DNA from 2 places in the Lysobacter cavernae genome. Region 1 is predicted to be linked to the other one. Evidence: riboswitches for the same ligand, from Rfam matches in the RefSeq annotation. Region 1 holds a riboswitch; the other holds the start of a gene.
The links. Region 1 has a riboswitch for glycine ahead of ACFOLC_RS11845 (trimeric intracellular cation channel family protein). Riboswitches for the same ligand answer to the same signal wherever they lie in the genome.

Region 1 (3,727 bases):
TCTCCGACCCGGCCATGAAGAAGGAAGTCGACGAGGTCTTCCGCAAGGACCTGTTGCCGGCCGACGCCATCGCGCGCGCGATCGCCTATGCCATCGGCCAGCCGGACGATGTCGATGTCAACGAACTGGTGGTGCGACCGACACTGCAGGCGTACTGAACCGGCACGGCCGTGCAATCGCACGGGCCATGTCGCATGGCGGTCATGGTTTATCGCGCGAAGTTCACGATGCCCTGACCGCCGCGTCGGCACACTGCCCAAGCCCCCTCGCGTCGCAGGAGTGCGCCATGAAAGCCGTGCGTTTCATCGCAGTCGGCCAGCCCGCCGAGGTCGTCGACCTGCCGCAACCCAAGCCGGGACCGGGGCAGATCCTGGTGAAGATCGGCGGTGCCGGCGTCTGCCACTCCGACCTGCATGTCATGGACGAGGAGCTGGGCTTGAAGGGTCCGTTCACCCTCGGTCACGAGAACGCCGGCTGGATCGCCGGCGTCGGCCAGGGCGTCGACGGCTGGAAGGAAGGCGATCCGGTCGCGGTCTATGGCCCGTGGGGCTGCGGGCATTGCCACACCTGCCAGACCTCGGCCGAGAACTACTGCGAGAACCACGCTTCGCTGGGCACGATGGGCGGCGGTCTCGGCTCGGACGGCGGCATGGCCGAGTACATGCTGGTGCCCTCGCCGCGCCTGCTGGTGCCACTGGGCACGCTCGACCCCGCCATCGCCGCGCCCCTGAGCGACGCCGCCCTCACGCCCTACCACGCGATCAAGGCCGCCCTGCCGCTGCTCACGCCCGACACCCACGTGGTGGTGATCGGCATCGGCGGCCTCGGCCACATGGCCGTGCAGATCCTGCACGCACTGTGCGCGGCCACCGTCATCGCCGGCGACATCGACGAGAGCAAGCTGGCACACGCGCGCGAGCTGGGCGTCAAGCACACGGTGAATACCCGCGATGGCGATGCCGCGGCCGCCGCCATCGGCAAGATCACCGGCGCGCGCGGCGCGGTCCTGGCACTGGATTTCGTCGGCGCGCAGCCGACCGTCGACCTGTGCGCGCGCGTGGTCGGGCGCAACAGCCGCATCACCGTGGTCGGCCTCGGCGGCGGCACGCTGCACTACAGCGCCAATAATCCGCCGTACGGTTGCGCGGTGACCGTTCCGTACTGGGGCTCGCGCACCGAACTGATGGAAGTGATCGCGCTGGCCACGGCCGGACACATCCATCCGCAGGTCGAGAAATTTCCGCTGGAGCAGGCCGTCGCGGTCTACCAGCGCCTGCGCGAGGGCAAGATCAAGGGCCGCGCGGTGCTCGTACCCTAGAGAAAGCTGCTGCCACGGTGGGCTGCAAGGGCGCTATCATCGTCACCGTTCGCAGAAGAGTGGCGCCGGTCAGCCGGCGCCCGCCGAAGGCGCAGGCTCCCATAATCGCTCAGGCCGGCACCGCAACGTGCCCATCCACTGCGCAACGACATCGCCGGGCTGGAGAGAGGCCGATCGCGGCCCACCGAAGGGGCAAGCGGCTTTCGCCGCGCAAACTCTCAGGTAGAAGGACAGCGGGAGCGGCACCGTGGCCTGACCGGCTTCGGGACATCGTGCGGCACCGGGCGCGATCATCGTGCGTCCTTCGTCTGCGCGATGACGTCGCTGTCCCGCGCATGTCCCGCACGCGCACCCGGCACGACCTCCGAACCGGCACAGGCCGCGGCCCTGTTGTCTGTCCATCGGAGCCTGCCGTGTTGCTGGATCTCATCTACCTCGTCGCCATCACCGCCGAAGCCATGACCGGCGCCCTGTCCGCCGGGCGCCGCCGCATGGACCTGTTCGGCGTGATTATCATCGCCTGCGTCACCGCGCTCGGTGGCGGCTCGTTGCGCGACATCGTGCTGGGCCATTACCCGTTGGGCTGGGTAGCGCACCCGGAGTACCTGGCCTACACCATCGGCGCCGCGATCGCGGCCACCGTCCTGGCCTCGCGCATGCATCGGCTGCGGCGCGCGTTCCTGTGGCTGGACGCGCTCGGCCTGGTGGCCTTCTCCCTGATCGGCTGCGCGATCGCGCGCGACACCGGTCATGCGCCGACGATCATCGTCATCAGCGGCATGCTCACCGGCGCCTTCGGCGGCGTGCTGCGCGACGTACTCTGCAACGAGATCCCACTGGTGTTCCAGAAAGAGCTGTACGCGATCGTGTCGATGCTGACCGGCATCGCCTACCTCGCCCTGCTGCAGTTGGGTGTCAGCGAGAATCGCTGCGTGCTGGCCTGCCTGGGCGGCGGCTTCGCGCTGCGCATGCTGGCGATCCGCTACGAATGGGAGATGCCGAAGTTCGTTTACCAGCACCCGTGACCGGTGCCGCTGGACTGCGTATCGACAACTGAGCAACCTCGATCAAGCCATCGTGACCAGGATGTCGGCACACGACGCGAACGGAGCCACGCTTGAACCGCAGCAGCACCCTGGCCAGCTACAGCGCCCGCATCGAGAAGGTCGTCGCCTTCATCTCGACCCGGCTCGACCAGCCGCTGACGCTGGCGCAACTGGCAGAGGCTGGCCATTTTTCGCCCTATCACTTCCACCGCGTCTACAGCGGCCTGATGGGCGAGACCGTGGCCAATACGGTGCGTCGGCTGCGCCTGCACCGCGCCGCCAGCGAACTGCTCGGCAGTGATCGCGGCATCGCCGCCATCGCCCGTCACGCCGGTTACGGCAGCGTTTCCGCATTCAGCCGCGCCTTCGCCAATACCTACCGCTGCGCGCCCGCAGCCTTCCGCAAGCGTCGTGTCGTCCTCCCGGCCGAAGGGCCGGGCAGGGCCACCCCGTCGTCACAGGAACCGTCCATGTACAGCGCACAGATCAACACCTTCGTCCCGACCCGTGTCGTTGCCTTGCCACATCAGGGCGACTACATGCAGATTGGCGAGACCTTCGGCCGCCTGATGGCCTGGGCCGGCGAGCGCGACCTGCTGCAGCCCGGCACGCGCAGCTTCGGCATTTATTACGACGTCCCCGCGGCCACGCCCAAGGACGAGCTGCGTTCTGATGCCTGCCTGGCCCTACCAGCCGACACCCCGCTCGCTGATGGCATGCGCTGGCTCGAGATCGCCGGTGGCCGCCATGCCGTGGTCGTGCATACCGGTCCCTACACCGAGCTGGACCGCGCCTACGACTGGCTGTTCTGCCAGTGGTTGCCCAACAGTTTTGAAGAAGCGGGCAACGCGCCGGTGTTCGAGGAGTACCTCAACGATCCCGGCTCGCTGCCGCCGGCCGAGTGGCGCACCGCCATCTGCCTGCCCTTGAAGTAACGGCACCTGGTGGCGATCAGCGCAGCCGATCAAGGCCAGCTACGCAGACAGGCAGACCGTAAACAAACCACGCCATTACACGTCGCTAACGCTTCTCCGTAACCGCACGGCGCAGGTTGCGGCGGGCCTGCGCATCACAGCGCGCATGGAAGAAATCGCTGAGGTAGATGCGTTCGCGCGCCAGCAGGCCCTTGAGGAAGCGTCGCCGATTGAGCTTGAACAGCCACGCCGGCACATGCCCGCGGTACTCGGCGGCGATGCCGCGGTCGTAGGCATCGAACAGCGCCGGTTCGGCGCCAAGGATGGCCATGTCGCAGTCGAGAAACAGCGCCGCATCGCGGTCGACATCGCCTGGCGCCAAACTGCCGTGGCGAGCGGTCAATTCAATCAGCGCGGCTACCCGTTCCGCATCCACGTCCTGCGGCGAC
Region 2 (3,727 bases), on a different contig from region 1:
TGCAGCGACTCGCTCTCGGTCGGCTCCACCATCAGTGTGCCGGCGACCGGGAAGCTCAGCGTCGGGGCGTGGAAGCCGAAGTCGATCAGGCGCTTGGCCACGTCCTCGGCACCGATGCCGGTGGCGTCCTTGAGCGGGCGCAGATCGAGGATGCACTCGTGCGCGACCAGGCCGTTGCGGCCCGTATAGAGCGTCTCGTAGTGCGGGGCCAGGCGCGTGGCGATGTAGTTGGCGTTGAGCAGGGCCACCTGCGTCGCGCGGCGCAGGCCGGCGCTGCCCATCATCGTGATGTACATCCAGCTGATCGGCAGGATCGAGGCCGAACCGAAGCTGGCCGCGCTGACCATGCCGACCGCACCTTCGCCGCCGAGCGTGCGCGGCAGGAACGGCGCCAGGTGCGACTTCACCGCGCACGGACCAACACCCGGGCCGCCGCCGCCGTGCGGGATGCAGAAGGTCTTGTGCAGGTTGAGGTGCGACACGTCCGAACCCCACTTGCCCGGCTTGGCGACGCCGACGAGGGCGTTCATGTTGGCGCCGTCGGTGTACACCTGGCCACCGTGGGCATGGACGATCTCACAGATCTTGACGATGTCTTCCTCGAACACGCCGTGCGTGGACGGGTAGGTGATCATCAGCGCGGCCAGGCGCGCGCTGTACTTTTCAGCCGCGCGCTGGATGTCTTCGACATCGACGTTGCCGTTGGCGTCGCACTTGGTCACCACGACCTGCATGCCGCACATCTGCGCCGAGGCCGGGTTGGTGCCGTGCGCCGATTCCGGGATCAGACAGATGTCGCGATGGGCCTCGTCGCGCGAGCGATGGTAGGCACGGATCGCGAGCAGGCCGGCGTATTCGCCCTGCGCGCCGGAGTTGGGTTGCAGGCTGACCGCGTCGTAGCCGGTGCACTCGACCAGCATCGCTTCCAGGCCGTCGATCAGCTCCTTGTAGCCCGTCGCCTGCGCGGCCGGCGCCAGCGGATGGATGTTGCCGAACTCCGGCCACGTCACCGGGATCATCTCGGCGGTGGCGTTGAGCTTCATGGTGCAGCTGCCCAGCGGGATCATGGTGCGATCCATCGCCAGGTCCTTGTCGGCCAGCGCACGCATGTAGCGCAGCAACTCGTGCTCGCTGTGGTGGGTGTTGAACACCGGATGGGTCAGGAACGCGCTGGCGCGCTTGAGGCCGGCCGGCAGGGCATCGGTCGTGGCCGAGTCGAGCGCGTCGATGTCGGTGATGGTTGCACCGAACAGCGCGGCGATGGCGACCACGTCTTCGCGCGTGGTGGTTTCATCCAGGCTGATGCCCAGGCTCTTGCCGTCGATGCGGCGCAGGTTGATGCGCGCGGCGACGGCCTGGGCGTGGATGGCGTCGGCGTCGACATCGACCACGTGCAGGGTGTCGAAGAAGTCCGGGCCGACGGTGACGCCGGCCTGGCGCAGCGCGCCGGCCAGGATCGCGGCCAGGCGGTGGGTGCGGCGGGCGATGCGGGTCAGGCCGTCCGGGCCGTGGTAAACGGCGTACATCGATGCCATCACCGCCAACAGCACCTGTGCGGTGCAGATGTTGCTGGTGGCCTTCTCGCGGCGGATGTGCTGCTCGCGCGTCTGCAGCGTCAGGCGGTAGGCCGGCTTGCCTTCGGCATCGACCGAGACGCCGATCAGGCGGCCCGGCATCGAGCGCTTGTAGGCGTCGCGACAGGCCATGAAGGCCGCGTGCGGGCCGCCGAAACCGAACGGCACGCCGAAGCGCTGGGTGTTGCCGACGACGATGTCGGCGCCCCATTCGCCGGGCGCGGCGATCAGGGTCAGCGCGAGCAGGTCGGTGGCGACGGCGACCACGCCGCCGCGGGCGTGCACGGAATCGGTCAGCGCCTGGTAGTCGCCGCCGTTACCGAGTGAGAGCTGGCCGAACGTGTTGGGGTACTGCAGCAGCACGCCGAAGCTGTCGATGCTGGCGGCCTCGCTGTCGTCGGCGATGACCAGCTCGATGCCCAGCGGCTCGGCGCGGGTGCGCAGCAGTTCCAGCGTCTGCGGGTGCACTGCATTGGAGGCGAAGAACACGTTCGACTTCGACTTGGCCGATCGCTTGGCCAGGGTCATCGCCTCGGCAGCGGCGGTGGCCTCGTCGAGCAGCGAGGCGTTGGCGATCTCCATGCCGGTGAGGTCGGCGCACATCGTCTGGAAGTTGATCAGCGCTTCCATGCGGCCCTGCGAGATCTCCGCCTGGTACGGCGTATAGGCGGTGTACCAGGCCGGGTTCTCGAGGATGTTGCGCAGGATCACGTTGGGCGTGTGGGTGCCGTAATAGCCCTGGCCGATGAAGCTGCGGAACACCTGGTTCTTGTCGGCGATGACGCGGATCTTGGCCAGCGCCTCGACCTCGGTCATGGCGGCCGGCAATGCCAGCGGCGCGGCCGACTTGATGCTGCCGGGGACGATGGCGTCGGTCATCGCCTCCAGCGAGTCGTAACCGACCGTGCGCAGCATCTGCGCGACTTCGGCGTCGTTGGGGCCGATGTGGCGCTCGATGAAAGCGTCGTGGTGCTCGAGAGCGCGCAGGGAAGGCGTGGCATTGGTCATGGCTGGAGCGTCCAAAAGTGACGTGCGTGCCGCACGTAGGGCGCCCCTCTGTCCTTTTGCCTGAGAGTTTGGAAGCGCGGGGGGAGGGAGATTGCTCTCGCTGCGCGCTTCGTGCCCCTTCGGCGCCGGTTCGCCATGAAGGCCGCCGGTCTCTCCAGAGTTGTTAGGCACGCGGCGGTTATGGGGCCTGAGCGATTACGGGCGGTTGCGCCTTCGGCAGCGGTCATGCCGTTGCCGGCCGACCGCTTCTCCCACCGCGTGCTTGACCCGGCAATTATAGCCGCAGGCCAGACCGATGCCGCTTGCGGCTGAGGGGCGGAGAGGAGCCGGTGAGGCCATTCAGATTCGGCCGGTCGGCCCGTACCATGGAGCGCACGAGAGGCGCACATCAGGGGGCACGCAATGAATGTCGAGACGGACCCGAGCCCGCCCGTGATCGAGGGCGCATCGGCCGCGGCCCCGGCCGGCGCCCCTGCGGCAAGGAGCCCGGGCATTCCCGTGGTGATCCGGATCGGGCGGCGGCTGCTGCGAGAGCCCAGCCTGATGGTGACCCTGGCCTATGTCTTCGTGTCTTTCATCGGGTTGTGGTCGAGCTATTGGTTCTATCGCGGCTTCAACCTGCCCATCCTCGAATACATGCAGGCCGGCGATTACCTGGTCGCCGGTCTTCGCGACCCGGTCTACGCGATCCTGTTGTTCACCTCAGTGGCGATTGCGCTGCTGGTGTCGTGGCCGGAAACCCATCGCCGTGACCATCCCGAGCGCGTGGAGGAGTACCGCCGCAAATGGTGGGGGCGGCTGGTCTTCAGCAACTTTCGGGGGTTTCGCTGGAAGGGGCTCGGCATGGCCCACGAAACCGGCATCGTCTTCGCGGTGCTATGGGGCTTGGTCGCGGCCTCGGCGGCTTACGTCGACATGAAGGCCGGGCAGATTCGCGAAGACCGCGCCGGGGCCCGCGTGCAGGTCACATTGACTGGCGATGCCGCGCCGCAGCCCAATGCGGCGCGCCTGCTCGGCAGCAGCAGTGCGTTCGTGTTCCTGTGGTGGCCCGACCGGAAGGTCGCCGAGGCGGTGCCGATCGAAAGCATCGGCCGCCTGACGACCGTACCGGCCGTGCATAACAAGGTGCGGCCGACCCCTGCAGC

Region 2: linked by a shared signal. The riboswitch ahead of gcvP (aminomethyl-transferring glycine dehydrogenase) and the one ahead of ACFOLC_RS11845 (trimeric intracellular cation channel family protein) in region 1 are both predicted to bind glycine.

What each region holds. Positions count from the first base shown of each region.
Region 1 covers NZ_JBHRXK010000005.1:41,579-45,305, reverse strand. Annotated here, with positions in the region: gene ACFOLC_RS11855 (SDR family oxidoreductase) at 1-158, shown strand, start outside; gene ACFOLC_RS11850 (NAD(P)-dependent alcohol dehydrogenase) at 287-1,318, shown strand; glycine riboswitch at 1,468-1,560, shown strand; gene ACFOLC_RS11845 (trimeric intracellular cation channel family protein) at 1,732-2,343, shown strand; gene ACFOLC_RS11840 (AraC family transcriptional regulator) at 2,436-3,299, shown strand; gene ACFOLC_RS11835 (HD domain-containing protein) at 3,385-3,727, opposite strand, start outside.
Region 2 covers NZ_JBHRXK010000003.1:369,152-372,878, forward strand. Annotated here, with positions in the region: gene gcvP (aminomethyl-transferring glycine dehydrogenase) at 1-2,582, opposite strand, end outside; glycine riboswitch at 2,621-2,750, opposite strand; gene ACFOLC_RS08860 (hypothetical protein) at 2,985-3,727, shown strand, end outside.